Regions from separate parts of the Candidatus Enterococcus lowellii genome, predicted to be linked through region 2. Evidence: predicted binding sites of a transcription regulator. Region 2 holds the regulator's gene; the other holds the start of a gene.
What was found. The regulator LexA, encoded in region 2, represses DNA repair genes until DNA is damaged. The targets are predictions, from matches to a motif close to CNAACANNTGTTNG.
Positions count from the first base shown of each region.

Region 1: recX (recombination regulator RecX) is a predicted target of LexA. The motif match lies at 2,448-2,461, and genes of this name have one in related genera.

Region 1 is NZ_CP147251.1:2,465,534-2,482,044, forward strand. Features, by position in the region: gene DOK78_RS11980 (nucleoside tri-diphosphate phosphatase) at 1-406, opposite strand, end outside; gene mutY (A/G-specific adenine glycosylase) at 500-1,663, opposite strand; gene recX (recombination regulator RecX) at 1,653-2,435, opposite strand; gene rlmD (23S rRNA (uracil(1939)-C(5))-methyltransferase RlmD) at 2,664-4,040, shown strand; gene DOK78_RS12000 (PolC-type DNA polymerase III) at 4,085-8,422, opposite strand; gene DOK78_RS12005 (proline--tRNA ligase) at 8,535-10,241, opposite strand; gene rseP (RIP metalloprotease RseP) at 10,275-11,537, opposite strand; gene DOK78_RS12015 (SRPBCC family protein) at 11,865-12,410, opposite strand; gene DOK78_RS12020 (phosphatidate cytidylyltransferase) at 12,543-13,346, opposite strand; gene DOK78_RS12025 (isoprenyl transferase) at 13,343-14,143, opposite strand; gene frr (ribosome recycling factor) at 14,329-14,886, opposite strand; gene pyrH (UMP kinase) at 15,159-15,881, opposite strand; gene tsf (translation elongation factor Ts) at 16,016-16,511, opposite strand, start outside.
Region 2 is NZ_CP147251.1:1,903,331-1,919,841, reverse strand. Features, by position in the region: gene cysK (cysteine synthase A) at 1-691, opposite strand, end outside; gene DOK78_RS09270 (glucosaminidase domain-containing protein) at 909-1,796, opposite strand; gene tkt (transketolase) at 2,040-4,034, opposite strand; gene DOK78_RS09260 (DUF896 family protein) at 4,136-4,378, opposite strand; gene lexA (transcriptional repressor LexA) at 4,552-5,169, shown strand; gene hemH (ferrochelatase) at 5,240-6,136, opposite strand; gene DOK78_RS09245 (MFS transporter) at 6,143-7,480, opposite strand; gene hemQ (hydrogen peroxide-dependent heme synthase) at 7,494-8,246, opposite strand; gene DOK78_RS09235 (FecCD family ABC transporter permease) at 8,400-9,389, opposite strand; gene DOK78_RS09230 (FecCD family ABC transporter permease) at 9,386-10,390, opposite strand; gene DOK78_RS09225 (ABC transporter ATP-binding protein) at 10,383-11,186, opposite strand; gene DOK78_RS09220 (ABC transporter substrate-binding protein) at 11,389-12,351, shown strand; gene DOK78_RS09215 (ABC transporter ATP-binding protein) at 12,395-16,006, opposite strand; gene DOK78_RS09210 (L-threonylcarbamoyladenylate synthase) at 16,268-16,511, shown strand, end outside.

The DNA.
Region 1 (16,511 bases), 560 kb from region 2:
CTTGTGGATAATGCATGATTTTGCTGTGCAATTCATATTCATCGACATCTAATAATCGTTTTTCTCCATCAGGAAATACTTTGATATCTAAATCGTAATCAATATATTTCAGTGCTTCTTCATCTAATAAATAAGGTGAAGCTAGGTTACAATAATAGGAAACCCCCTTTTCTCGAATCATTGCTATTACATTAAACCAGTATTTTTTGTGGAAATACACAATAGCTGGTTCTCGGGTTACCCAACGTCTTCCATCTGATTCAGTTACCAACGTGTGATCGTTCACACCAATCATAGAATGTTCGCTGGTTTTCAATACCATAGTATCTCGCCACGTACGATGCAAATTGCCATCATGCTTGTAGCTTTGAATGCTGACAAACTCTCCTTCTTTTGGAACTCGCATAGCAACCCTTCCCTCAGCGAACCTCATTCGCATTTGTTTGGGTGTTCATTACACCGACATCGTTAATATTATAGCAATAAAAAACGTCCTTGCCTAGAAATGTTTATCAAGTTTCTGATATTTATTGAACTGTGTAACGAGTTTTTGTTGCGGTTTTGGAAAAACAAACGTTGAAAAATCCGTTGGTTGAACCCACTGACCGTTTTCTGATGTAAAAGATTCTTTTGTTCGTCCATAAAATAAAAGAACGTGCCATTTTAAATGGCTAAAAACATGGGTTACTTCGCCGAAATGTTTTCTTTGCCAAATGACAGGCAGTTCCTCAAAGACTTGTGGCGATAAATCTTCTGCCACTAAATCTAATGTCAGCTGTTGTTCCTCATCTTTTTGCCATGTACGCAATAATTCCGTATATTCTTCTTTGGTTACCTCTTGTAAGGGAAAATGCCACATTTTTGCTAATAATCCCGTTTCGGGACGTTGAACCAATAAATATTCTTCTTTAGGATTTTCAATCGCTCCAGCAATATAATAAACATCTTTGGGTTTTACTTTTTTCGACTTTACAGGAAATGCAGTGGGATGATTATTTTTATGTGCTAAACAAAATTCTTGGATTGGGCATTCTTCACATCTTGGTGCGGTCGGATTACAAATATTTGAACCTAAATCCATAAATGCTTGGTTCATTTCACCGGGTTGTGTGTGCGAAATGATTTTTCGTGTGGCTGCATCAAATACTTTACGACTGCTTGCTTTAGCGATATCCTCTTCTATTTCGAATAAACGACTAACAACTCGCATGATATTTCCGTCAATCGCTGGTTCCGGTAAACCAAAAGCAATACTACTAATTGCGCCAGTTGTATACGGACCAATCCCTTTTAAGGTACTAATTTCTTCTGGCGTGCTCGGAAATACACCTCCAAATTCATCCATAATTTGTTGTGCAGCTACTTTTAAATTACGAGCACGTGAATAGTAACCTAAGCCTTCCCAAATTTTTAATAGTTTTTGTTCATCAGCGTTTGCTAAATCTTGAATGGTCGGAAATTCTTCCATAAATCGATAATAATAACCAATTACCGTATCAACGCGCGTTTGTTGCAACATAATTTCAGAAATCCAAATATTGTAAGGATGCGTATTGGCACGCCATGGTAAATTACGTTTTTCTTGGTGGTACCACGTTAAAAATATATCTTGAAAAGAGTGAAGCGTTTCTTCATCCCATTCTAGCCAGTTTTCAGTCTTCATCTAGTACTTCCTCATCAATAAATCGTTGGATTAAATCAAAATCAAATCCTTTTTGATATAATTTTTGTTTTATTTTTTGTTTATCTGTTCGATGTCTCCGAATCAATTTCGCGCCTTCTTTTTGCAACGCGTCCCATTCGTCGTCCTCATCTTTTTCATTAGGAATTTCTTCCATCACCATCGAAATAATATCGCTAGAAAACCCTTTTTGCATTAATTTCATGCGCAGTTTTTGTAACGTCTCGCGATGGCTTTTACCACGAATGGTGTTTAGCATTTTAGTTGCTGTTCGCACGCCAATTTCAAATTGATCTTCAGGTGTATACAATAATATCACCTCTTGAATGACCTCATCTTTTAATCCTTTTTTACGTAACTGCTGCATCAACGCTTGGGGGCCTTTGTCACTTAAGCGTAGCTGTGTCCGAACGTAGCTTTTACCATAACCAATATCATCTATTAATTGTAACTCTTTCAAGCGTTGAATAATTTTTTGACTATCATCGCTAGTTATTTCTTTGTCTTTTAAATAAATTCGCATCTCTTGCTCCGTTCGCAATTGATAACTGATATAGTTCATTGCCAACTGTAAGCCGATATCATACCCTGCACTTTTTTTAATTTCTTCAAAAATTTTTTCATCGATCTCTGTGCCTTTTAATAAACGATAGCGAACTAATAAATCTTCAGATACACGAAGTTCTCGTTTATCTTCAAATTTCACTTGATAAAAAGCACCTTTTTCTTTACGAATAGTAGTTATTTTCAACATGTCATCACCTCACGAACATACATTCTATTTTAAACAAAATATTCTTAAATCACCAATAAAAAGTATACCATTTTATCGAAACGTTTGTATAAGAGAAGGCAACTTCTGACTGATCTGTCTTAGCTTTTAATTGAGAAAGCATCTATCTTTTTTAAATTTCCTCATTTTTAGGCAAGTGAACTGAATTGTGTTAAAATGTATAAGATTAATTTACATAAAGGAGTACTTATGTCAACTATACAATTAAATACTGGACAAACATTACAACTGAAAATTAAACGTCTAGGAATCAATGGCGAGGGAATTGGTTATTATAAACGACTAATTGTCTTCGTTCCGCGAGCTTTACCAGGAGAAGAAATTATTGCCAAAGTGACGAAAGCAACCCCAACTTTTGCGGAAGCTGCTTTAACAAAAATCGTTAAAAAAAGTCGGGATCGTGTACAGCCACCGTGTAACTTTTATGACCGTTGTGGCGGTTGTCAGCTACAACATTTGTCGTATAACAAACAATTGGATTTCAAAAAAGATTTATTAGCACAAGCACTAGCAAAATTCAAACCGAAAAATTATCAAAAATATGAATTGCGCGACACATTAGGCATGGATGATCCTTGGCATTATCGTAACAAAGCTCAATTTCAAATACGTTATAATCCAAAACAAATGCGGGCTGAAGCAGGTTTATATGAGCAAAATTCACATCGCTTAGTTGCGATTGACGATTGCTTAGTTCAAGAAGAAACCACACAAAAAGTAATCAATACTGTTATGCAATTGGTAAATAAATATCAAATTCCAATTTATGACGAACGCAAAAATTCAGGAATTTTACGTACATTAATGGTTAGAATTGGGATTGAAACAGGTGAAACACAATTAGTATTTATTACCAATTCACCAAAATTGCCACAAAAAAATGCACTTATTCGTGAAATCAATCAGCGATTACCAGAAGTCGTGTCTATCATGCAAAATGTGCAAAGCAAAAAGACTTCTCTTATTATGGGCGATGATACTATGCACTTGTGGGGAAAAGAAGCTATTGAAGAACATTTAAATGGGTTAATTTTTGATTTATCGGCACGTGCCTTCTTCCAATTGAACCCAAAGCAAACAAGTGTCTTATATAACGAGGCAATAAAAGCACTCAATATTACAGAAAATGAAACAGTGGTCGATGCGTATTGTGGTGTAGGAACGATTGGCTTAAGCATTGCTGACAAGGCGAAAGAAGTCCGTGGCATGGATATCATTCCACAAGCTATTGAAGATGCTAAACGTAATGCCAAACGTATGGGGTACGAAAATACTCACTATGAGACTGGAACAGCCGAAGATTTGTTGCCTAAATGGCTAAATGAAGGGTTCTCACCTGATAGTATTGTCGTCGATCCTCCTCGTACAGGGTTAGATGACAAATTATTGCAAGCCATTTTGAAACATACCCCCAAAAAACTTGTGTACGTTTCATGTAATGTCTCAACTTTAGCGAAAGATTTGAAAAAATTATCAACCGTTTTTAAAGTCGATTATTTACAATCAGTTGACATGTTTCCACAAACAGCTCGTTGTGAAGTCGTCGCTAAATTAACCCGTATTTAAAAAAGGCGAACCGTCGAATATTCTTTGACGGTTCGCTTCTTTATTTATAACATATCAAATAATGATAATTGATTTTCATCTGGTAAATCTTTTAACACACCATTGTCTGTCATATATTCAATCAATGTTTTCGAAACTTTACCACGATTAGCTAAATCTTCTTTCGAAAGAAATGGACCATTTTTACGCGCTTCAACAATTTGTTTTGCTACGTTAAGTCCTAAACTTGGTACCGCACGAAACGGTGCAATTAATTTATTGCCATCAATGACAAAATTTTCTGCATCTGATTTATATAAATCAATCATGCCAAATTCATATCCGCGCTCAATCATTTCATTACATAATTCCAGAACAGTTAAAAGGTTTTTCTCTTTAGTTGAAGCATCCATACCTTTATCTGTAATTTCCTTCATCCGTTCTTTGACTGCTTCTTTCCCTTTAGCCATTGCAACCAAATCGAAGTCATCTGCACGAACAGAAAAATAAGCACAATAATATAAAATTGGGAAGTAAACTTTGAAATACGCTACACGTAGTGCCATTAATACATATGCTGCCGCATGGGCTTTCGGGAACATATACTTGATTTTTAAGCAAGAATCAATGTACCAATCAGGAACATTTTGTTTCTTCATTTCTACTTGCCAGTCATCAGGAATCCCTTTTCCTTTACGAACACTTTCCATGATTTTAAATGCTAAACCGTCATCAAGCCCCGCATGCATCAAATAAACCATAATATCATCACGACAACCAATTACGTTTGCTAGATCAGCTGTTCCTTGTCGAATCAATTCTTCGGCATTCCCTAACCATACATCGGTTCCATGTGATAGTCCGGAAATTTGCAGTAATTCGGCAAAAGTGGATGGATGCGTCTGTTCTAACATTCCTCGAACAAAGCGCGTCCCAAACTCTGGAATGCCTAAAGTTCCTGTTTTTGAATAAATATTTTCAGGATTAACGCCTAATACGTCCGTTCCTTCAAAAATACGCATAACTTCTGGATCATCTGTCGGAATTGTTTTAGGATCAATTCCTGATAAATCTTGTAACATCCGAATCACGGTTGGATCATCATGTCCTAGAATATCTAGTTTTAAAATATTATCATGGATGGAATGGAAATCAAAATGAGTTGTTCGCCATTCTGACTCTAAATCATCAGCTGGATATTGAATAGGCGTAAAATCATAGACATCCATATAATCAGGAATAACGATAATTCCCCCTGGATGCTGACCAGTTGTACGTTTAACCCCTGTAGCACCTTTGGCTAAGCGATCGACTTCAGCTCCTCTAAAATGAAGATTATGATCGCGTTCATAGCCCTTCACAAAACCATAAGCAGTCTTATCGGCGACTGTACCGATTGTTCCTGCCCGATAAACATACTCTTCTCCAAATAACACTTTGGTATAATTATGCGCTTCAGGTTGATATTCCCCTGAAAAGTTCAAATCAATATCGGGAACTTTATCCCCATGGAATCCCAAGAACGTCTCAAACGGAATATCGTGACCATCTTTTTTCAAACGAGTGCCACATTTTGGACAAGATTTCTCAGGCATATCAAAGCCCGAACCATAGGAACCATCTTCATAGAACTCAGAATATTGGCATTCTGGGCAAAAATAATGGGGAGCTAAAGGATTTACTTCAGTGATTCCTGTCATCGTTGCGACAAAACTTGAACCTACCGAACCACGAGAACCTACTAAATAACCATCTTGATTACTCTTGTGTACTAGCTTTTGTGAAATAAGATAAATAACTGAGAAACCATTTCCGATGATAGAATTTAATTCCTTTTCCAAACGTTTCTCAACAATATCTGGTAATGGATTACCATATAATTCTTTGGCGCGATTATAACTTAAATCGGTAATTTCTTGTTCTGATCCAGGAATTTTTGGTGTATATAATTCATCTTTTACAGGAACGACAACTTCACAACTATCGACTAAATTATTCGGATTTTCCACAACTATTTTCTTCGCCAGATCATTTCCTAAAAATTGGAACTCTGTCAACATTTCATCTGTCGTTCTAAAATGAACTTTTGGTAAGCTATGACGATTTAACGGATTCGCTCCACCCATTGAATTAATTAAGATTTTACGATAAATTGCATCTTCTTCATTCAAATAATGAACGTTCCCAGTTGCGACAACTGGTTTTCCTAATTCGTCTCCAATGGCGATTAATTTTTGAATAATATCTTCTAAGTCTTTTTCACTTTTAACTAATTCTTGTTCAATCAATGGGGCATAAACGGGTTTTGGCATCACTTCAATATAATCATAGAATTTCGCTTTTTCTTTTGCTGCTTCATACCCTTTTTGCATCATTGCAACAAACACTTCGCCTTTATCACATGCCGTTCCTACAAGCAAGCCGTCACGTAATTTTCCTAATTCTGAACGAGGAATACGTGGTGCTTTGTCATGAAAATAAGTGATATTCGACATGGAAATTAATTTAAAAAGATTTTTTAAACCTTCTTGAGTTTTCACTAAAATCGTTGCATGAAACGGTCGGGCTGCTTTAATCGAGTTTGCGCCACCTACATGTCGGTTTAAATCTTCATGTAATAACATTTCGTGTTTTTCTATGGCTTCTTTTACAAAAATCCACGCCAAATGACCAGTTGCTTCTGCATCATAAATCGCTCGGTGATGTTGTTCCAATGAAACACCAAATTTTTTCGATAAGACACCTAAACCAAAACGTTTAAATTCTGGATACAAATACCGTGCCAATTCTAAAGTATCAATCACGGGATTGTCAGCTTCAGGAATCCCATATTTTTTATAACTCATATTTAAGAAGCCCATATCAAAGGACGCATTATGAGCTACTAAAATAGCTCCTTCTGAAAATTCGCGGAAAAGACGTAACACTTCTTCTTCTGATTTTGAACCACGAACCATTTCATCAGTAATCCCTGTTAAATTCACAGTTGTATTTGATAAACGATGTCCCGGATCAATGAATTCATCAAAAGAAGCTTCCACATTACCTTTATTCATTTTCACTGCGGCTAATTCAATAATCGTATCGTAAACAGCCGATAGACCTGTTGTCTCCACGTCAAAAACAACATAAGTTGCATCAGTTAGCGGAACAGGTTGTGCATTATAAGCCACTTCGACCCCATCATCCACGACATTTGCTTCAACGCCATATATGATTTTAACACCTGCTTTTTTCCCTGCTTGATGCGCATCAGGAAAGGCTTGTGCGCCACCATGATCGGTAATTGCAATGGCTTTGTGTCCCCATTTACCTGCTTGTGCAACTAAATCACTAATATTATTGGTCGCATCCATCGTACTCATGTTTGAGTGCAAATGTAACTCCACTCGTTTTTCGTCCTCAGGAGCATAGTCTTTACGTGTATCATGTTTAATTTCCACTAAATCTTGCGCATTCATTACTAAATCACGCATAAATGTATCTTCTTGAATACTTCCACGAACTTTTAACCAGCTACCTTTTGAAATAGCATCGAATATTTGTTCATCTTTTTCACCATTCGAGAATTTTTTAACAATAAACGAAGATGTATAATCAGTAATTTTTAAAATTAAGATTTTTCGTTTTGAGCGTAATTCACGAACTTCTTTATCAAAGACGTATCCTTGAATTGTCACACGACGTTCTTCTTCTAAAATATTTCCCATTGGTGTCACTAATTCATCTGCCGGGATGTTGCGCCCTAACATAATTGGACCTTCCAACGCAGCAGGTGCTTGTTTTTTCTCTTTTTTGCGTTGTTCATGTGACGCAATATTTTCAGCAGCTTGTTGCATAAACGCTTCTTGTTGCTTTTGTTGGCGTTGTGCTAATTCTTGTAAATCAGCTTCTGCTTGTTTATGGTCTAAAATCGGCTGAATGCGGAAACGGTCAAACCCAAAACGTTGATAGTTGGCTTCAATAACTGGCAAATACTGCTGTTGTAAAATGGAAATCACTGCATCATTGGTTACAGGCAACACAATTTTTTTCTCCTGCATTTTGGGAAATTGCGATTTTAGCACTTGCTTGACAAGTGGCGTATCACAATTTTGGTTGGCTAACGCTAATGACCAATAGTCTTGCAGTAATTGCTCGTCAAATTGTTTGTCTTCTGTTTCGAGTTGTAATCGGACAGCTGCAATATCTTTAAAAGCAAGTTCCAAATGTTGATAAAAATTTTGATACAACTCTGCTGGCAATATTTTTTCAAATCCCAAGGTAAATGACCAACATTTAGACTGGCGATGAACCACGACTTGGGTCATTTTTCCTGTTTGTAATAAGGGATGTTTTTGTAACTCTGGATCTAAATTCATCTGATCCAATAATATTTCAAACTTCTCTCTTTCTTTAGACAAGCTGACTCCTCCCTTTTTGTTTCGTACATTTTAGTATACTCTTTTTTTCTTTAGTTTTCATTAAAGAAGTCTAGGACATTCATCATTTGATGAGTATCCTAGACTTCAATTTTTATTCTGTACTTAATAAAATACTTAGCGTCGAGGGTAATTCCTCTTTACGAACTTCTATTGCAGCACCTGTTTTTCTGATTTTAATTTCTACAATGCCTTCAACAGCCTTTTTACCCACTGTAATACGAATTGGACAACCAATTAAATCTGCTTCAACAAATTTTACTCCTGGTCGTTCCGCACGATCATCCGTTAAGACTTCATAACCAGCGACTTGTAAAGCAAGTTCAACTTCACTTGTCAAATGAGCTTGATAATCATCTTCCATATCCATTTGTAATAAATGAACATCAAAGGGTGCAATTTCTCTAGGCCAAGTAATTCCGGTATCATCGCTGTGCTGTTCAGCAATTGTTGCCAACAAACGACTCACACCAATGCCATAACTACCCATTAAAACAGGAAGTTTCGTTCCAGTTTCATCTGTTATTCTAGCATCCATTTTTTCACTATAATAGGTTCTTAATTTAAAAATATGGCCTATTTCGATTCCTCGATGAAAAACAATCTCTCCAGCACCATCTGGCGAAAGGTCGCCCTCTTGAACCAAATGCAAATCAACGTATTCAGTGACTTTAAAATCACGACTAGCATTTACATTGATGAAATGGTAATTATCTTCATTTGCACCAGTTATACTATTTACCAAATCTTGAACATATAAATCAGCAAAAATACGCACCTCTTCTGGTACACCTACTGGACCAAGGGAGCCAAAAGAAGCACCAAAAATCTGCTGTGCTTCTTCTTGAGTCCCTTCACGTAATGTTTGGCTACCTAAATAATTTTTTAACTTCACTATATTTAATTCATGATCGCCACGCATTAACGCAAGAATCGGTTGTTCATCCGCCATGAAAAAGAGTGATTTAATTATTTTTTCTGGCGCAACTTCTAACAACTCAGATACTTCTCGAATGGTGTGTACATTTGGTGTCGCTACCTTCTCTTTTTCTAAAAAGGTTGCATGTGATTTTTTAGAAGTATACAAACTAGTCGCCATTTCACGATTGGCTGCATAATCACTTTCTGTCGATGAGCAAATAACATCTTCACCCACTTCAGAAATTGCTAAAAACTCTTTGGAGTCTTTTCCCCCCATAGCACCACTGTCTCCCAAAACACTTTTGAAGACAATCTCACAACGTGTAAATATTTCACGATACGCCTGTTCATATTGACGATACTGTATTTCTAGGCTCTCTTCAGAAGAGTGAAACGAATACCCATCACACATTAGAAATTCACGGCTACGCAATAAACCAAAACGTGGACGAATTTCATCACGATATTTATTTTGAATTTGATAAAGATTCAGTGGTAAATCTTTGTATGAAAAAATCTCATTCCCAATTAATTCGGTGAAAATTTCCTCATGAGTTGGACTTAAAATGTATTCACGTTGATTTCGATCTTCCAAACGATACAATGCTTCGCCATATGAAGCATACCGACCAGATTCTTCCCATAACTCTTTTGGAAGAAGGATCGGCATAGTCATTTCGACTGCATTAATTTTTGCAAATTCTTCATGAATGATTTTCTTGATTTTTTCGATTACTCGATGAGCTAAGGGTAGATACATGTAGACTCCACTAGAAACTTGACGAATAAATCCCGCACGGACTAAAAGCTGATGACTTCTTATGTCTGCTTCTGAAGGCGTTTCTCGTAATGTTGGAATCAAAAGTTTCGACTGTTTCATTTTTATCTCCTTTACTAACTTCAACTGTTTTCATTAAAAGAAAAAGCGCTGAATATCATTCCAAGTAACAAGAACCATCAATAACATCAATAAACCAAAACCAACTAATGTGATGATTCCTTCTTTTTCTTGACTCAAAGGTTTCCCCCGAACACCTTCAATGATATTTAATAATAGTTTACCGCCATCCAAACCTGGAATTGGCAATAAATTAAAAATACCTAAGTTGATTGAAATCATGGCTGTCATCATTAGCACAGTCATCGGCCCTTGTTTAGCAGCTTCTGATGATAGTTGGAAAATTGCAACCGGTCCGCCCAACTGATCAATACTAAAATTGGTTAGTAATGAACGTAAGGCATCGATAATTTGGAAAAATGATGCGATACTATCTTGGAAACCACCAATAATTTTATCGAAAAAGCCCGTTTTCATTGGGGCTTGAATGCCCAATTGTCCCACTTTTTGTTCACCAGCTTCCACTGTTTTGGGTATAGCTGTGATTGTTTGTGTTTGATTGTCACGTTTAATTTCAATTTGTAATTCTTTGTCAGGATTCTGTTGAACAATTTGACTGATTTGTGCCCAATTGTCTACAGACTCCTGGTTAATCGCAACAATTTCATCACCATCTTTTAAACCAGCAGTTGCTGCAACATCATTTTCAATCACATTAATAGTTGTTGAATTTCTATCGACAACACCTCCGTTTAAGAACGCGATTAAAATAAAAATAGCAATCGTCAATAAGAAATTGTTCATTGGTCCGGCAAAATTAGTTAGCATTCGTTGCCATAATTTAGCAGATTGAAATTGGACATCTCGTGGTGCAATACGCACTTCTGTTCCATCTTCTTCAATAAGAATCGCATCATGAGCAACAGCATACGTCACAGTTTGACGCTCATCACCGTTTACAAAACCTGTAATCGTTAATGCATCAACTAAATCTTGGTTGGCGACCTCTAAAGGAATGCCATTTGTCAGTTGTACTTTATGACTGGTATTAATTTTAATAACCGTATCATTTTCATCAAGCACTAAACCAACCAGCATTCCTGCCTTGATTTCCTCTTCATCTTCGTAACCAGCCATGCGGACGTAACCGCCCATTGGCAAAGCACGAATTGTATATGTCGTACCGTCTTTTCCTTGATGACTGAATAACTTTGGTCCCATTCCAATCGCAAATTCTCGAACTAAAATCCCTGCTCGCTTTGCAAAATAAAAATGACCAAACTCATGAATAACTACCACGACCGAGAAGACAATTAAAAATACTAAAACAGTCTTCATCTGTTTGCTCCTCTCTTTGTTTTCCGTCTACTAATAGTAAATGGGAATTGTTTAAACACTCCACTATTTTATCATATCTTCATCAATTCACAATTGTTCCCCCACTTTGTAACAAGAATTTAACTTTAGCTTTCTTAAATAACCCACTATAAGTATAATTAAGCTTGATAAATTAACATTTTTAAAATAAAGTTAGCAAATCAATCGTGTTATTTTTTATACAAAACATCTGCACTACTAAATTGAAATAAGAGCAGACAAGGTTATCTGCTCTTATTTATGGCAATATTTCATTTCAATTTGCCAATTTGTAAATCAAAAGAGTCCTTACTTTTCTCTATTAAATGCTTCGCTATAAATCTTACGAAGTTTGCTTGAGTCATCAGGCCATGTAATTGGCTGCCCATGAACAAGCTGAACAAATACCTCTAAACAATTATGCCATCCTATCGCAGTTTGCACTGTCCATGCAACATCATCAAATGTATGGGTAAAAACCATTCGACATCCTTTATCTTCTTCTAGCAATTCTATGCGTATCAAATCATCCATTTCACTGAAAGCCAATAAATATGACTCTTCTAATGCTGTGATAGTTGCTGTATATTGTGAACCTTCACCATCATCGAAGGAAATTTTCCCACCAATTCTTAAATCCATTTCTCCTGTTGCAAAAGGATACCACTGTGAAAAATAATTAGAATTTGTAACAAATTGGAAAATAGCTTCCGGTTTATCAGAAAAAAAATGTTCAAAACGTATAACATAGCGCCCATTCAATTCATGTAGTGTTCCCAATTCATTCATCGTATCACCTTCCTTAATTTTTTTAAATCGCATGTCTCTCATTAAATTATCTTCAAGCTTGGTCAAAACTTTTCTCTAGTCATTAGCTACTTCCACTTTATCATAAATCTAGAAATGAATACAGATGGTTAAGGTCCATGCTGTACCGCTTGAATGCAAAAAAACGAAGTAGCCAAAATGGTTACTTCGTTTCTTTGATTAAAATACGCCTAAAAGACTCATAATTGGAAATACAAATAACAAACTATCAAAACGATCTAAAATACCACCGTGTCCAGGTAAAATCGTTCCTGAATCTTTAACTTTATAATGACGCTTAATAGCAGATTCTACTAAATCACCAAATTGACCGACAATAGAAAAAATAATGGTTAGTAAAATCATAACAAATGAATTATAGCCAAAATAGTCGCTTCCATGAAAAATTGCTAGATACACTGCTGCAACAACCACGGCACTTAAAATGCCACCGAGAGCACCTTCTACTGTTTTATTAGGCGAAATTTCTGGCCACAGTTTATTTTTACCGTACTGTCTTCCGACCATATATGCGCCAATATCGGTTGCCCAAACAATAAACAATCCAAAACATAGAACAATTAAATTTTCTATACGTGCATTAACAAAACTTTCAAAACCTACACCAGTATACAAACTAACAATGACTGGAAACGCTGCTTCATCAATTGTATACGTATTTTTTGAAATTACTGAAATTCCCAATAATAACATCACAATCAAATAAAACAACATAAATTTATCGGTTTTTTCTGGTAAAAAAACAAACCATTCTCTAGGTAAAACTAAAATGACTGCCCCCAGTCCTGAAAGTACACCTTCAAAGCTTAACATCGCTAGTCCTTTCATGCGGAATAGCTCATACACACCTACAACGGCTAACGCTGCGCCTAATAAAGCAACTGAAATACCGCCAAAATCAAAATAAATGATTGGTAAAAATAGTGCTAGCGCAACAACAGCTGTAATCACACGTTGTCTCATTTTTTCTCCTCCTTATGTTTCAACCCGCCAAAACGGCGATCTCTATTTTGAAAACTAGCAATTGAAGTTTCCAATAATAACTCGTTAAAATCTGGCCATAAAGCGTCAGTGAAAAATAATTCACTGTAAGCAATTTGCCAAAGAAGAAAATTACTAATACGCTCCTCACCACTTGTTCGAATTAACAGTTCTGGATCACGCAATTCAACTGGTAGAAAACCCGTCATTAAATGTTTAGCAATCATCTCTTCATCAATCAGCTCAACATCGCCTGAGTTATCAGCAACTTCCTGATAAACGTCTTTCACAGCGGAGACAATTTCAGCTCGACTACCATAATTTAATGCAAAATTCAAAATCATACCTGTATTGTTTTTGGTTTGTTCAATGGCTCGTGCTACAGCATCTTGCGTATGGGTAGGTAAAAATTCTTTGTAGCCCATCACATTGACACGAACATTCTCTTTAATTAATTCAGGTACAAAAGCATCAAAAAAATCCACCGGCAGCTGCATCAAAAAGTCTACTTCTTCTGTCGGACGTTTCCAATTCTCTGTCGAAAACGCATAAAGAGTTAGTACTTTTACACCTAGATGAGAGGCATGTTTGGTAATTTTTTTGACTGTTTCCATTCCTTCCTTATGCCCCGCTACTCGAGGCAAACGACGGTTTTGGGCCCATCGTCCATTTCCATCCATAATAATTGCTATATGCTTGGGGATCGGTAATTCTTTTTGAAACTCAAACTCCCCTTCTTCCTGGATGTATTTGCTCTTTTGTGGAAAAAAACGTAGCATCTTGTTCTCTCCTATCATCCCAATTTAAAAAATTCATCCTTTACATTATAGCAATAATAAGAAATATTGCCTATCAAAAAAAGAAGTTCCGTTCATTTATTAATAGAAAACGAATAATTTCAGCTGTTTTTTAATGGAATAATAAAAAAGGTGAAACTATTTTTTACATAGTCTCACCAAAAAAATTAAACTTCTAATAGTTCTTTTTCTTTTTCTGCTGCGATTGCATCTAAGTTTTTGATGCTTTCGTCTGTTGCTGCTTGAACTTCTTTTTCTGAATCTTTCAAATCATCTTCTGTAATTTCGCTTGCTTTTTGTTGTTTTTTGTATGCATCGATTGCATCACGACGAGCATTACGAACAGCAACTTTTGCATTTTCAGCTGCTTTTTTAACGTCTTTTGCTAATTCTTTACGACGTTCTTCTGTTAATTGAGGAAGCACTAAACGAATCACATTTCCGTCATTTGTTGGTGTAATTCCTAAATCAGATGCCATAATTGCTTTTTCAACTTCTTGTAATATTGTTTTATCAAATGGTGTAACCATTAATACACGCGCTTCTGGGATTGTAATTGAAGCCATTTGATTTAATGGCGTTGGTACACCATAATAAACGACTGATACGCGGTCTAAAAGGCTAGCATTCGCACGACCTGCACGAATTTGTCCTAAATCACGTTGTAAGCTATCTGCTGCTTTTTGCATCTTTTCTTTTGCTTCTGTTAAAATTTGATCTGCCATTTTATTTCCCCTCACTAATAATTTCCAAACGTTTGCATGGAAACCCTAAATTTTATTTTAGAATAATTTCTTTGCACAAAACTTGATAAATAATGCCCTCATTTTGCGTAAAATATCGTTTATTAATGAAATACTCAAGCTTTGCCAATATCTTTATTATACGTGATTATCGGTCGAATATACAACCTTAAACCATTAAAAACTCAATTCTTCTATTTTTTAATTTTAAAAAAATCGTTAACTACCTTGTGAGTAATTAACGATTTTTCGTATTATTTTCCACGCACAGTTGTACCAATATTTTCGCCTAAAATAGCACGTTGAATATTGCCAGCTTCGTTTAAGTTAAATACAACTAATGGAATATCGTTATCCATACTTAAAGAACTTGCAGTAGAATCCATTACTTGCAATCCTTTAGCAATCACATCCAAATGTGTTAATTCTTCAAACTTAACCGCATTTGTATCTAATTTAGGATCGGCAGAGTAGACACCATCAACATTATTTTTTGCCATTAAAATAACATCAGCATTAATTTCAGCTGCTCTTAATGCTGCAGTTGTATCTGTTGAGAAATAAGGATTTCCTGTTCCTCCAGCAAAAATAACTACGCGTCCTTTTTCTAAGTGACGTTCGGCACGACGACGAATATATGGCTCTGCAATTTGGCGCATATCAATGGATGTTTGCACACGAGTTGGCACACCAGCATTTTCTAATGTATCTTGTAACGCTAATGCATTCATTACTGTAGCAAGCATCCCCATATAATCTGCTTGCGCACGTTCCATGCCCATTTGTGCGCCAATTTGTCCACGCCAAATATTTCCACCACCAACAACGATAGCTAATTCTACGCCTAAATCATGAACTTGTTTCAACTCTTTAACGATTTCTTGAATAGTTGGTGGTTTAATACCAAACCCTTCATCTCCTGCTAAAGCTTCCCCACTTAATTTTAAAACAACACGTTGATATTTTGGTTTTACCATGATGATTCCTCCGTAAATTCTCTATTCCTAATAGTAGCAATCTGCTCAGCTATGAGCGTCTTATTGATTAATCTAATTTTGCTTAAAAAAAGGGAGCGCATTTCCATGCGTTCCCATCTGCTCTAGGAACAGATTTATTTATTTACTTGGCTCATAACTTCTTCTACAAAGTTATCTTCACGTTTTTCGATACCTTCGCCCACTTCAAAACGAGTGAATGATTTCACAGTAGCGCCTTTTGAAGCTACATATTTAGCTACTGTCATATCTGGATCTTTAACGAATGGTTGGTCTACTAATGAGATTTCAGCTTTAAATTTATTTAAGCGTCCAACTACCATTTTTTCAACGATATTTGCTGGTTTGCCTTCATTTAATGCTTGTTCAGTTAATACTGATTTTTCATGATCTAATTCTTCTTGAGGAATTTGAGATTCGTCAACATAACGAGGGTTGATTGCTGCAACGTGCATAGCTACGTCTTTAGCAACTTCTTCATCAGTTGTTCCTTCTACAACAGTTAATACAGCGATACGTCCACCCATGTGTAAGTATCCACCGAATGCTGCGTTATCTTCTTTTTCAACAACGTCAAAACGACGGAAGCTGATTTTTTCACCAATTACTTGA
Region 2 (16,511 bases):
CAGGTACAAAACCTGTCCCGATTCCTTGAATTTTATGTGGCCCTGGCTGGTTTCCACTCAAAATTGCTGATTCCGCTGGTTCAACGCCATAAATTTTAATTTCTTGATACGCATCTTTTAATGCACGACCTGCTCCTGTAATTGTTCCTCCTGTCCCAATTCCAGCAACAAAAGCATCTAATCCTTGTTCGCCAAATGCTTGAATAATTTCTTTACCAGTAGTTGCTTCGTGAATAGCTGGATTTGCTGGATTATCAAATTGTAATGGCATGAAATAGCCATTTTCAGCTGCTAATTCTTTCGCTTTGTTAATAGATCCAGAAATACCTTCTGTACCTGGAGTAAGAATTAATTCTGCTCCATATGCTTGCATTAGTTTACGTCGTTCAATACTCATTGTTTCTGGCATCACTAACACCACACGATACCCTTTGGCCGCTCCAATCATTGCTAAACCAATACCTGTATTACCAGACGTTGGTTCGATAATTGTATCGCCAGCTTTTAGAAGACCATCTTTTTCTGCTTGCTCAATCATACTTAAAGAAATACGATCTTTGACACTGCTACCTGGGTTAAATGATTCCAGCTTCACATAAATATCCGCTGCTCCTTCAGGTACAATATTATTTAATTTTACGATAGGGGTATTGCCAACAAGTTCTGTAATCGATTGATAAATCTCACTCATTTCGACTCTCCTCCTTTATTTATAACTCATTGTAGCGAATTCATGACTTGATAGCAAATTCTTTTAAGAACAATAAAAATACAAATCATCAATTTATCGATAGTGATAGCTAGCATCTATCATTTTTTAATCTTATTAGCTAAACAAAAAAACAATTTAAGGGGAGCGAAAGGCTCCTCTTAAATTGTTATGATTGTTTTTATTGTTCACCTAAGAATTAAACAACTAATTGTTGTCCTACGACAATTAGTCCATCAGTCAATCCATTATTAGCCATTAATTGATCTACAGAAGTACCATAAGCATTTGCAATGTCCCATAATGTATCTCCTGCAACCACAGTATGCGTGCCACTACTTGCATAAGCTGGTTCAGTATACGCTGTTTCTGTATAACCAGTTTCTGCGGTAGCTGTCTCAGTTACATAACTAGTTTGTTCAGGTTCTACATAAGTAGTTACTACTTGTGAAGGAGTATCAAAGCTAGTTAAATTATATGTTTCAATTAACCAATTCAATTTTTGGTTATATGTTGGGTCTGTAGCATAACGACCAGTCAAATATGCTGTAGCATCGTAAAAACTAGTAGTTTGACTTTTCCATGTACCACTATAATTAGAAACGCCTGTGGAATAGCTTGTACTTCTTAATAATGCGGCATGATCTTGTAGAGATTCCCAATAAGAGCCATATACTCTAAATGGTTCATTCATAGAGACCCATTGCCCATTAATATATTCTTGTGTTCCTAACCAAATAGATGGTTCAGAACCATACGCTTTAATACCAAACAAATTGTAATGTGGAGCTGAAGATAACAGTGATGTTCCATTGCCACTTTCTAATAAAGCTTGAGCAATCATTACAGATGCATATAAATCGTTGCTTGCTGCAATTTGTTGAGCAGTTGCACCAATCTGGTTGATTAACCCTTGCGCCCCATTTTCAGTAGCATATTCTTGTGCTTCCACTTGCTGAGGAACCATTGCCATAGTAGTCGGAGCTAACACTAATCCTGTGCCTAATAAAGGTAATACTGCTTTTCGATTTAAAGTATATTTCCTTTGTATTTTTTGATGGCGCTCACTACGTGTTTTGTAAGTCATAACATCCTCCTAAAAAGCTTTTCGAAAACTATATGAAAAAAACCATACAATCTAATGATAAAGCCATTGTATGACAAAATGCCAATGAAAACAATTTTTTTGTTCAAGTCTTTTAAAAAAAACGAACATAAAGTCTGATTTATCAACTTCCACATTACAAAAAGTTTTTAAAAAAACTTTCAATAAAATGTATAATATTTCTCCATAAAACAAAAAAAGAGGGCGAATCTGCCCTCTTTTTTATTAAATTGATTTAAATGTATTTACAACATTTTCAACAGTGAAGCCAAATTCAGCTAAGACTTTATCACCAGGGGCAGATGCACCAAAATGATCAATCGTAATGGTTTTTCCATGGCACTTCACATATTTTGCCCAACCAAATGAGGAACCTGCTTCAATTGCCACACGTTTTTTCACGCCTGGAACTAAAACAGAAGCTTTGTACTCATCTGATTGTGCATCAAACAAATCAAAACTTGGTAAAGAAACAACCGATACGTCAATTCCTTCTTCAGCTAGCACTTTTTGTGCTTCCACAGCTAAGTTGACTTCTGAACCAGTCGCAATTAAAATACCTTCTGGTTTGTCTCCTTTTTGAGCCGAAATGACATACCCACCTTTGGCTACATTTTCATCGGCATTTTCTTTTGTCCCTTCAATGACTGGTAAGTTTTGACGACTTAATACTAAAACAGTTGGTTTATCCGCTGATGTCATGGCTAATTTCCAAGCGGCACGTGTTTCATTCCCATCCGCTGGACGAATCACTTGCACATTTGGCATACTACGTAAGCTAGATAATTGTTCTACTGGTTCATGGGTTGGTCCATCTTCCCCAACTGCTACAGAGTCGTGTGTTAACACGTAAGTAACGGGAATATTTTGAATCGCTGACAAACGTACCGCTGGACGTAAGTAATCAACGAAAACGAAGAATGTTCCGCCATAAACACGTGTGCCACCATGTAATTGAATCCCGTTCATCGCAGCTGCCATTGCGAATTCACGTACACCAAACCAAATATTACGGCCTTCGTATTGTCCGGGTTCGAAATCTTTTTCAGCAGCGACCATCGTATTGTTTGAGGCAGATAGATCGGCTGAACCACCCCATAAACTAGGGACAGCTTTTGATAACGCTTGAATCATGTCTTTACTTGACACACGGCTAGCTTGACTTGATCCCACTTCATAAGTTGGTAATTCTGCTTCCCAATTTTCTGGCAATTCTCCGGCAAAAGCTTGGTTGAATTGGTTGGCTAATTCTGGATAAGCGGTTTCGTATGCTGCAAATAATTCATTCCAAGCGGCTTCATACTCAGCACCTTTGTCGACCATTGTTTCTTTAAAACGTGCTGCAACTTCTTCAGGTACAGCAAATTCAGGATACTCCCAGCCGTAGGCTTTTTTCGCTGCTTGAATGCCTTCTGCTCCTAACGGTGCGCCGTGTACAGAAGAGGTCCCTGCATTTGGTGCGCCAAACCCGATGACAGTTTTCACTTCAATCAGTGTTGGTTTGTCTGTTTCTGCTTGCGCTTCTTCAATCGCTTTAGAAATCGCTTCTAAATCTGTTCCTTCTTCTACAAGGATATGTTGCCAACCGTAAGCTTCAAAACGTTGTCCGACATTTTCTGTGAATGCTTTTGATGTTGGACCATCTAAGGAAATATCATTTGAATCATATAATACAATTAATTTTCCTAATTTCATATGACCTGCCATTGAAGCTGCTTCTTGAGAAACACCTTCCATTAAATCACCATCTCCACAAAGTCCATAGGTGTAATGATCAATCACGTTAAATTTCTCACGATTGTAGGTAGCAGCTAAATGAGCTTCAGCCATTGCCATTCCGACTGCCATGGCAATCCCTTGTCCCAGTGGTCCAGTCGTTGCTTCGACGCCATCTGTATGGCCAACTTCTGGATGCCCTGGTGTACGGCTATCCCATTGACGGAAGTTTTTCAAATCATCGGTCGTTACATCATAACCTGCGCAATGCAATAAGCTATATAATAACGCTGAACCATGTCCTGCCGAAAGCACAAAACGATCACGATCGACCCAATTACGAGAAGTTTTTGGATTTACTTTCAAATGTTTTGTCCATAATGCGTAGGCCATTGGAGCAGCCCCCATTGGTAGTCCTGGATGTCCCGAATTTGCTTTTTGTACCGCATCAATACTTAATGTACGTAGCGTATCAACACCAAGTTGATCAATTTTATCAAACAATACTAACGCCTCCTATTTAGGTTTTTTTTACCTATATTACATATCTATTATAAAAGATACCTCTGCAATTATCAATACTTTTTGCATCGGTATCTTTTATTTTACTTTCTATTGTGTAAACCTTTCGCTTTTTGAATTTGTTTTAGTTTTTCCGGCGTCACATCATTGCCTTCTGGATCGACTACTTTCATCCCTTCAATATGGTGCTTCATCCCACCACGAAAAGCTGTAATATACTCTTGTCTTAATGTTTGCTGTTCTGCTTGTTCCTTTTCAGTAAGTCCTTCTGTTTTTTTCTTTTTAGCTAACTCATTAATTCTATCTAATTTTTCTTTGGATAACATGATATCAAGCTCCTTTCTTTTCCATCTTATACAAAACAATCAAAAAAAACAATCAAAACAGAAACCGAACGTTTGTTTGATTTTTTTCAGAGCATATGTTACACTACGTTTAATAAAACTAGTCATATTTTTCATTTTATAATGATTCAAATAAAGGAAAGAAGGTGTTCGTTTTGGCAAAACGTACAGAAAACCGACAACTTGAAGTTTTAAAATTTATTCATACTCGAGTCAGTGAAAAAGGGTATCCACCTACAGTGAGAGAAATTGGTGAAGCTGTGCAACTTTCCTCTACATCAACTGTTCATGGTCATTTATCACGTTTAGAAAAAAAAGGCTTAATCCAAAGAGACCCTACAAAACCTCGAGCCATTGAATTAACCACACTGGGCTTAGAAACAATCGGTGCTCAACAACAAAAAATCCCTTTGTTAGGTGTAGTAACTGCTGGTGAACCCATTTTAGCAGTAGAAGAGGCTTCTGATTTTTTCCCAATCCCTCCTAATCTAGTTGAAGATAGTGGCCAATTATTTATGTTAACCATTCGCGGCGAAAGCATGATTAATGCTGGCATTCTAGATGGTGATCAAGTAATTGTAAGAAAACAAGACATTGCTGGAAATGGCGATATTGTTATTGCTATGACTGATGAAGATGAAGCAACTTGTAAAAGATTTTATAAAGAAAAAACTTATATTCGATTACAACCGGAAAATGATTATATGGAACCAATTATTTTACCAAGTGTTAAAATTTTAGGGCTAGTTGTCGGTTTGTATCGTCACTTTTAAAAATTCTTCATATCTATAACGAAGAGCACCCAAAATGTTAACCTAAATTTTGAGTGCTCTTCATTTTTGTTTAATTTGAAAGAATTTCTGCTGCTAAACCGCTAATAAAATCGGGATGAGTATTCGGCATATCTAAGCGACGGTACTCTCCATCTAATTCTTCTACTAATTCTTTACACTCAATATCATTATCATAGAGTGTTTCTAAATTATCTGCAACAAAACCAAATGGTAGATAAATAATCTCTTCATAACCTTCTTTTAACAATTCTTCGGTCACATCTTCAACACGTGGACCAATCCATTTATCCGCTGTACGTCCAGCACTTTGCCACGCATGACCAAAGTCCAATGAACCTGCTACACGTTGCGCAATTGCTTTAGCGGCACCGGTTATTTCATCAACATACGGATCGCCATTTAGCAATAGACGCTCAGGCAAACTATGTGCCGTGAACAAAAATTTCTGCTTTTTCTCAGAATTCAATGCTGCTTGAATTTGGTTAGCCCAAAATACTTGAAATCCTTCATGTTGCCAAAAGTGACGATGTGCTGTATAGGAAATTTCTGGATAAACTTCCAATTCTTTTTCAACACGATCATGATATTGCTTAATAAAACTAGAATCATGTGGTGCTAGTACCATTCCATGAATCGTTTGAAATCCTTGCGCTACAATATCTGCCACTGCATCTTCAATAAATGGACGAATATGACGTAAACCAGTAAACACATGATACTCTACTGCGCTAGTCACATTTAATTTTTCCTCAACAGCTAAACGTTGCGCCTCTGTGATACGAGCTAAGGGTGAAACCCCACCAATTTCTTCATAACGACCAGCTAATTCATCATAAAGTTCTTGGGAAGGTTCTTTCCCATGACGAATATGGGTATAATAATCCCAAATTTCTTCTGTATTGTTTGGTGTCCCATAACTCATTAGTAAAACTGCTTGTTTTTGCATGACAAATTATGCCTTCTTTCTCATATAAAAAATAAAAATTAGTGTGACAACCATTAAACCAATTAACATTTGGGAAAAACCAAGCGAACCAGTCGCATGTGCCAAGACACCGATTATGGTAATACCAATTGTCATACCTAATTTTTTACAAACCGATAATAAACTCAAAGAAGCATTACGATCTCTAGGCGAAGCTTCTACCACTAATACTTGTAACGGAACAGTCATTAATGCCCCAATCGCAATACCAAAGAACAACAGTGCAATCAAGAACATTTTAAACGAAACAACCGAGAAGTACATCGTAACTAAGCTAATAAAAACTAGCATCATTGTGCCTGTTGTAGAATGTGTTGCCCCTTTTCTATCTGTCCAAATTCCCGCAATTTTCGAACCAATAAAAGTTCCTACAGCCATTACTGTCATTAATGATCCTGCTTTTCTTGCATCAAGATGGAATGTCATTTCAATAAATGATGGTAAGAAAGCAAATAAAGACATCACTAAACCTGTTGTAATTCCTCCAAGTAAACTTGTACGATACGCAGGTACTTGCCATAATTTTCGTGAAAATAGTACAGCTAATTTTTCATTTTCTCGTGCTGTTTCTACCTTCATAAATAAAGTGCTAGCGATAATTAAAATTGCTGCATAAACAACTAATTCTACGATATGACCACGAGAAAACCCTCTTGTTAATAATAAATTAAATGCTAGTAAAGCTAATACAAACAAACTGTTTCCTTTGATATCAAACGATTTTGTTTCTGAGTTTGTTACTTTTGGCACAATGAAGAATGCAAGTAAGAAAATAATCGCAATTAAACATGCCATAACAAAATAAATATTACGCCAATCATGGGTTTTGGCTAAACTAACTACACTGATAATAGGTGCGACAATTGTCGATAAGGCAACTAATGCCCCGATATTCCCAACTCTTCCACCAATTTTCCTTTCTGTCTTGGCAAAAACCAAAGAAAGTGTCAACGTTAATAGCGAACTACTACCAAAAGCTTGCAGCGCACGAAAGACTAGTAACATTGGGAACGATTGACTTAAAGCAATCCCTAATACACCAACGAAATAAAACGCTAATTCTGTTAAAAAGACCATACGATAACCAAAACGGTCGATCATACTTCCCATAACAGGCGTAGCAAATAATAAACCTAATGTATAAATAGAAACAATCCAACTTTTTTCAGCAGGTGTTAACATTAATCCTCTAGCCATTGAAGATAAATTAGTACTAATAATTCCCGAATCTAATTGTGTGATAAATAAACTAATAACTAATAATGGGGCAAACCATCTTTCTGATTTTGTGGCACGTAACTCCATTGAACAAATCCTCCTAAAGCAACCCTAAATATGTTTGTAATTGTTGTGTTGTATTTAATGACGTTCCGACCATAAAATATGGAAAATCAGAATATACACTGCTGGCTTCTGAAAAGCGCATTTCATAAATAATTTTTTTAAATTCTAATGGATCTTCGGCAAATAAAGTTACGCCCCATTCATGATCATCAAAACCAATTGATCCTGTGATAAATTGACGAATTTTCCCTGCATATTTACGACCAATTAATCCATGTTCTTTCATTAGCTCACGTCTTTGGTCATAAGATAACGTATACCAGTTGACATCGCCTGAACGGACTTTGTTCATCGGATAAAAACAGATATACTCTTCTTTCGGTAATTCTGGATAAAGATTTTTATTTGTTCTTGCCCAAGCTGTCTCTGTTTTTGGCATTCCACTATATGTGCCAAGTTCAATTACGGAAACATAGCTGTGAACTGGTTGTAGGTATTGATAGATTGCCAAACTATGCCATGCGTTTTCAGCAGCATTGAGTTCTTTTAATTCTGGTCGCAACAGCATAAAACCAAAATCACCCTTGTGACCGGTCACATTCCACAAATAATGACTGCCTTTTTGTGCATCCTCAATTTCTTGCCATTCGTTCACTAACTCAGACAATTCGTTGATTGCTGCTTGCTTTGTTTCATTTGTTTCTTTTTGCCATGCTGCCCAATTCATTTGAAAAACAAGATGCAAGCAATACCATCCATCTAAGGTTTCCACCTTTTCTGTAATCATGTGTATCCTCCCTAAAAAATTAATTATATGTGTTACCGTTATTCGTTATATCATATTAAATAAATTTAAGCAGAGCTTTTGCTTGTGAAATTTTCAAAACCATCAGCACATAATAAAAACAGCATGTACAACAATGGTACATGCTGTTTGTTATCATGTAGATTCCTTTAATAATAAAAATAAAAAGTAAGGCGCACCAATGATGGCAACGACTGTTCCAGCAGGAATTTCGCCACTACCAGGTGACAAACGACCAATGGTATCGCTCAATAATAACAATAAACTGCCGATTATAGCTGCTATGGGTAGTAATTGCCAATGCTTTTTAAAGCCTAATCGCTTGGCAATATGAGGAGCAATTAATCCTAAAAATCCAATGCCTCCCGTCACAGACACTGCGGCACCAGTTAAAGCAACTGCTGCAACAATCAATTTTATCCTTTCTTTTTGAATATTAACACCTAAAGAAATTGCAGTGGCATCGCCAAATTGTAAAATATCTAATTCGCGATGCTTAAAGAAAAACCATGGTACTAAAATCAAGAGCCATGGTAATAACGCACACACAAAAAACCAATTGCTGCCCCAAATACTACCTGCCTGCCACATTGTTACAAATCGATAATTCTCGCTATCAAGTTTTGTAACTAACAATAATGTTAAGGCAGAGATTCCTGTGCCAACGACTACCCCTGTTAATATTAATCTTACTGGCATAATACCGATTCTTTTTTTATAAGCAAAAGCAAAGATAATAACAGCTGTCAACAACGCACCCACTAAGGCAATCAATGGCAACAAAAAGGTTGTTACGGTCGTCGATTGGACAAAACTGATAAAAAGCAAAACAAATAGACCTGCACCAGCATTGATGCCTAAAATCCCTGAGTCTGCCAATGGATTTTGGGTTGTACTCTGTAGTACTGCCCCACCGACTGCCAATGCAGCTCCAGCTAAAATAGCTAAAACAATCCGTGGCAAACGAAAATCAACTAATAATAAACGTTTAGCAGACGTTCCACCACCACGCATAATTTCCCAGATTTCACTCCAAGTTAAAGCTAATTTGCCATGAGTCAATGCAAATAACACTAATAGAACAATTAAAAGAAGCAATATAGGAAAAATATATCTTTTTTTCATAAACGCAGTCCACCCTTTCTTGAGAGATACAAAAAGAACGGAATGCCAATTAGCGCTGTGATAATTCCAAACGGCGTTTCAAAAGGTGGGTTGACTGAGCGGGCAATTAAATCGGCCCAAACAACTAATAAAGCTCCCCCTAATCCCGATAATGGAATTAAATAGCGATAGTTTTCTCCGACAAAATAGCGTAATACATGCGGTACGATTAAACCAACAAAACTAATTGAACCCACGACTGCTACTGATAGCCCCGATAATACTAAGACAATAATTGAAGCAACAATCCGTGTTCGTTGAGGTTTCTTCCCTAAACTAATGGCTGTGTCATCACCAAATCGCAAAATAGTAATGGCTGGACTATTAATTATCGCCAATAATAATGCCAACAGAAAAAATGGCGTGATTAAACGTAGTTGGCTCCAAGAAATCGCACTAATTCCGCCAATTGACCAAAATGTAATATCTTGACTCAAATTAAACTGTAGCGCAATTGCTTGACTTGCTGCAATAAACAGCGCGCTAATCCCCGCACCTGCTAAAGTTAAGCGCAACGAAGTCATTACCTGTTTATTTGAGCTAGTAATTAAATAGATGACACCTACACTAATTGCAGCACCCATGAAACAAGCAACTAAAATAAACCGATAGCTAGTATCTGGGAAAAATGCAAACATCACAGCCAATCCTAAACCAGCTCCTGCATTAATTCCTAATAAACCAGAGTCAGCTAATGGATTTTGCGTTATTCCTTGCATTAATGCACCACTAATGGCTAAGCTTGTTCCGACAATTGCGGCGCCTAAAATTCTCGGCAAACGAACATTCATTAATACCTGATGTAGTTGATTACTTTTATCAAAATTTAACCACGCATCGATAAATGTTTGCAGAGGAATGCTCACTGCGCCTATCACCAATGACACCATCATACTAGCAATTAAAAATAAAAACATTAGACTACCTATTACCCAAATATTGTATATTTTTGTATTATTCATAAGCGTTCCCCATTTTTAATACTTCGTAAGAGAGAATCAATGGTCGTTGCGTTTTTGGATGAATTATAATTTCAGCATCAATTTGAAAGACTTCTTTCAGAACAGCGGGCGTAATCACTTCTTCTGGTGTTCCTTCCTTCAAAATCTTGCCATCTTTCATCGCAAGAATACTGTCTGAAAAACGTGAAGATAAATTAATATCATGACTCGTCATAATAATCGTCTTACCTTTCGTTTGGTTAATCTCTTTTAAGACGTTTAATACTTCCAGTTGATGTGCAGGATCTAAATAAGTGGTTGGTTCATCTAAAATCACAATATCTGTGTCTTGAACAAGAGCCATCGCAATCCAAACTCTTTGACGCTGTCCACCAGATAAGGTAATGACGGATTGTCTAGCTAATTCCGTTAACCCTGTAATTTCCAAAGCCCATTGAATAATCTGCTGATCCTCTCCAGATAAGCTTCCCCATCCTTTTTGATATGGATAACGCCCATAAGAAACAACATCAAATACCGATAAATCAATTTGGGCTTCGGAAGTTTGTGCTAACATCGCTAATTCTTTTGCGATTTCTTTACTACTGTATTGATTTAGTGCTTTACTATTTAATAAAACCGTGCCTCCTTGATTGGGTAACACTCGTGCCAAAGTTTTTAAAAAAGTTGATTTACCACAGCCATTAGGCCCAATAATATTGGTAATTGTCCCTTCACGAAACGTATAATTTAAATTTTCACTAATTAAATATTCACCATAACCAGTGGATAGTTGTTCTGCTACTAAAATTCCCATTTTCTTCATCCCTTATATCTACTTCAAAGCTAGCTATTCAATGAGAATCATTCTCATTGGATTTATTATAGGTTAGCCTCTTAGGTTTTGCAATTCTTTCTTTCACAAAATTGCTTGATATAAAAAGATCTATATTGACTTTTTCCATTTTTTAATTGATAATGATTATCATTATCGTGATATTTTTTTAGGAGGAAACATTATGCAAAAAAGAAGGAAATTAGTAGGAGCTGCATTAGCTTTAAGTAGTCTTTTATTGTTAGGTGCTTGTGGAAATACCAATAATCAAAACACTGGCGAATCGACTACCACTTCAAGCGTAGCTAAAGACCGTGTTTTAACAGATACCTTAGGAAATGAAGTGACGATTCCTGCTAAACCAGAACGAATCATCGCTAGCTATCTAGAAGATTATCTAGTTGCCTTAGATACAATTCCTGTTGCCCAATGGACAGTCAATGATTCGAGTATTCAAACCTATTTACAAGATGAATTAAAAGACATCCCAACGATTGATTTTTCTTTACCTTACGAAGAAGTTCTTGGCTTTGAACCTGATTTATTATTAATTAGCTCTTCTTCAACTGTTGAAGGTGGTAAATATGCAGAGTACGCAAAAATTGCTCCTACTTATGTTGTTAAAAACGGCGAAGATGTCAATTGGCGCGACCAATTAGCTGATATTGCTACTGTTTTGAATAAAGAGGACTTAGCTAACGAAGTAGTAGATGAATATGAAACCTTAGCAGAGAATACGAAAAAAGAACTAGACAACCAAGTAAAAGATCAATCCGTTGCCGTTTTATGGGTAGTCAATAATTCAATCTTTATGGTAACAGAGGGACGTTCAAGCGGTGCAGTATTATATGGAGATTTAGGTTTAGATAAACCGACTCTTGTTGAAGAAGTTTCTAAAGAAGCCACTGCTGACTGGAATCCTGTTTCTTTAGAAAAACTAGCAGAACTTGATGCTGATTCAATTTTCTTAATTAATAGTGATACGTCAGCCCCTTTATTCCAAGAAGATATTTGGAAAAACTTAAAAGCTGTTAAAAATGACCATGTTCATGAATTCGATGGTGACTCTAGCTGGTTGTATAATGGCCCAATTGCTAACACTAAAATTATTGAAGATGTCAAAGCTTCTTTAATTGAAACAAACTAAAAAAAGATGCCTCACCCTAAAACTTTTAGGACGAGGCATTTTTCTATATCTCAACTTGCCATTGTTCTGCTCGTTGACGTTCTTGCCAAAATTGTTTATAGCGACCATTTTTAGTAAATAATTCTTCATGGGACCCTGATTCCACAACGTTCCCATCTTCAATTACGGCAATTTTTGTTGCGTTGCGAATGGTATGCAAGCGATGCGCCACCATAATAACTGTTTTATGTTGCGCTAGTACTTGTAACGCTTCACGGATATATAATTCATTCTCTGGATCAACACTTGCCGTTGCTTCATCTAATAAAACAATCGGTGCATCTTTAAGCAACGCTCGAGCAATACTAATCCGTTGCTTCTGACCACCGGATAAGTTTGCACCCCCATCACTAATTTGAGTATCATATCCTTCTGGAAACTCCATGATAAATTCATGACAACATGCCAACTTAGCAGCCGCTACCACCTCTTCAAAACTAGCATGTGGATTGCCAAATTTCAAATTATTCATAATCGTATCTGGCATCAAATACACATCTTGAAAAACAAAACTAATATGTTGCATCAAAGTATCATGACGCATGTCTCGAATATCCACATTTCCTATTTTAATGCTCCCTGACGCGATATCATAAAAACGTGCAATCAGATTCAATGTGGTTGTTTTCCCACCTCCAGAGGGTCCTACAAGCGCTGTAATACCATTTTCAGGAATCGTTAGATTAAGCTTGTGTAAAATCTCTTGATTCGTATAGCCAAAAGAAATGTTTTCTAACGTTACGCCAAATGTTGCTGGTAATTTTTCTTGACCAATTTCTGGTTGTAGTAAATCTTCTTCTTGAATGACATCATCAAGACTATCTAATGTCGTCTTCATTAGACGTTTATACACCACATAATCCATGATTGGTAAAGTCTCATACAATGCAGCCGTCAAAATTAAGAAACAAATTAACGACACCCCATCAATTGTTCCTGCTGTATATTTTAGCCCACCGACAACCAAAACAATGACATAACCTATTTCAAACATGATAACATTTAAGGCCGTATACGGTGATAATTTTTTATTTAACTGAATGCTACTCTTACGAAATTCATCCATTGTTTCTTGATAACCTAATAATTTACTACCAGCTAAACCAAACGAGCGAATAACTGAAATACCACGAATGAAATCAAGAATACGACGATTGGCTTGTTTTCGAGCAGTTTGTAGTCGATTCATCACTTTTTGTAGCTGTTGATCGGCTAGCTTTGTTATGAATAAACACATGGGAATTCCTGCGATAGCAATAAGTGCTAACGTCCAATCAATCCATGCTAATACCAGCAATGTCATAACTGGCGTAATAACGCCTTTGATAATCCCAATGACGATGGCTGGCGTAAATCCTAAAAACATCGCATCTTGTTTGACATTCATTTCTAATAAAGCAGCATCTTGTTTTGAAAAATATCCTAACGGTAAATTTTTTAAACGTCTTCCCAAGTATAGTCGAATACTTGCTGTCATCTTATAATAAATCAAAAACATAATCCGGTTGGAATAGTAATACGTTAGTCCTTGTAAAAGCAACGCAAGGAACATGCCGCCAACTACTTTCCAGACATCCGTCACACTATCTGTAAAGAGCAAATAAACAATATACGCAACTACAATTAAAGGAATACTGATAAAGAAACTCTCAATAAAAGTCCGACGATACCCTTCTTTTAGTTCTTTTTTATTTTCTGAACTTCCAGCAACAACTAGCGATTGTTTATACACTGAATATTCACTTAAATGACGATAGGCTTCATCTTCTATTTTATTTTCCTCAGAAATTTTCGTCAGTAATTTTACTTTGAAAGGAAGTGGTTTAGTGGTTGTCTCAGCTTTAGATAATAATGCATTACCTTCGCCACGGTAAGCTTCCCACTGAGTTTGATAGGAAGCATGAGTAGCTAACAACTCTTGATGTGTACCTTTCGCAGCAATTTGTCCATCTTCAATAACTAGGATTTGATCTGCTTTTACAATAGTATGCAAACGGTGAGCAATCATAATAATTGTTTTCGGTTGTCCATTTACAGGGTGCATCAATTCATTGATCGCATCTTGAATATAGGCTTCATTTTCAGCATCAATCAAAGCGGTTGCTTCATCTAAGACTAAAATAGGTGCTTGTTTCAAAAAAGCTCGAACAATACTGATTCGTTGGCGTTGTCCGCCACTTAGTTTTCCACCACCATCTCCGACTACTGTTTGATAGCCGTCTTCTAATTGCATAATAAAATGATGACAATAGGCTTGTTTAGCAGCAGCAATCACTTCTTCGTCTGTTGCTTCTGGTCGTCCCATGCGAATGTTGTCCATGATGGTTCCTTCAAATAAATAAACATCTTGAAAAACATAAGAAACGAAATTCATTAAATCTTGACTGCCGATATTTCTAACATCTACTCCACCAATGCTGACTTGTCCGCTTGTTGCATCCCAAAAACGTGGCACTAAACGAGCAATCGTAGTTTTACCAGCTCCCGATTCTCCAACAAGAGCGGTCAAGGTTCCTTCTGGTACAGTAAAAGTAACATTCCTTAATACATCACGTTCTTCATTATAAGCAAAGGATACATTTTCAAAAGTAATCGTTGCTTCTTGTGGTTGTACCGCCTGTGTTGGTTGGGTTAATTCTGGCTCATCTAACATTGCTGTAATTTTACGTGTGACACCAGCTAAACGAAAAGATACTTGACCATTCGAACGAAATGCCTTAACCAATGTATTGCCAATTCCAATCGTTAACATGATAAATAAAACAAATAAAGACAGTGAAATTTCACCTGCACTGTATAACCAAACACCCATTGGAATCACAATTAATAACGGCATTTGAGCGACAGCTGCAAAAATTGTTTTCCCCTCAAGCGTTTCTTTTTCAATTTCAACGCTTAAATCTGCGGCTTTTTTAACAACAGTGGCATATTCTTCAAAGGCTTTTTCTGATTGTGAGAACACACGAATAACTTTCATTCCATAAACATAACGTAAAACAGCATTAGTGATTAAACCGCCTACCTCAATTTGTTTCGGAATTAACGGCTTCATTTTTTTCATGACATTCGCATAAAAAAGACCCAACAACGGAATAATCAATAATGCTGCCATTGCCATGCGCCAATCTAAAATAAACATGGCTAAGAACGTCAAAAGTGGTATCGAAACTCCCGTGGTAATATCTGGAATTAAATGAGCAATGCCTTCTTCTAGTTGCTCTACATCTTCATTCATCGTAACTTTAATTTTTCCTGTATCATGCGTATCAAAATAGCCCAAAGGTAATTTGGTCAACTTCTCTGCTAAAGTGATACGAATATCATATAAAATATCAAACGCCGCTTGGTGGGCAAAATCACTCGATAATTTATAACAAATGCCTTTTAAAACAATTGCTAAAAATGCAATTCCTGCATATAAAATAAAAATATTAGGATTATTTGCTGGTCTTTCTAAAATTTCAACAGAAAATAAATAAACAATACCATATGGTACTAAACCAAAAAGTGCAGCCAAAATAGACATTACCATTGAACTATAAATAAACAACTTGCGCTTCCCTAAAAAAGGTTGTAATTTCTTCAATACAGAAGGCTGTTTTTTCTTTTTACTCATAAACGCTCCCCTTTCAATTGAGAATGATTCTCAACGTCAATTATAGCTATTCATTGAATAATTGCAATATATTTAGAATATTTTGTCCTTTTGCCTAATTAGAATAACCTCTTCTATTTTAATTAGGAACATTTTGTGAAATCCCTCTTGACTATCCGTGTAAGATATACTATCATTTGATACACTTAGAAAAATCAAAATTTTCTGAATATTACTCATTAAGAGCATAAGAAAATGTTAGTTAAGGAAGGATTGGATTACATGAGTCAAGATAAATACATTTCATGGACAGGTGCCCCTACACAAGAGGCCATTGATTTACTACAAAGCGGAGGCAAAGTGGTTGTTTGTCCAACAAAAGTTGGCTACATCATCACTGTAGCAGATAAAGCCGGATTAGAAAGAAAATTCTCTGCAAAAAATCGTAAAAGAAATAAACCTGGAGTCGTATTATGTGGATCACTTGAACAACTTTTTGAACTAGCTGATATGAACGAAGAAATGG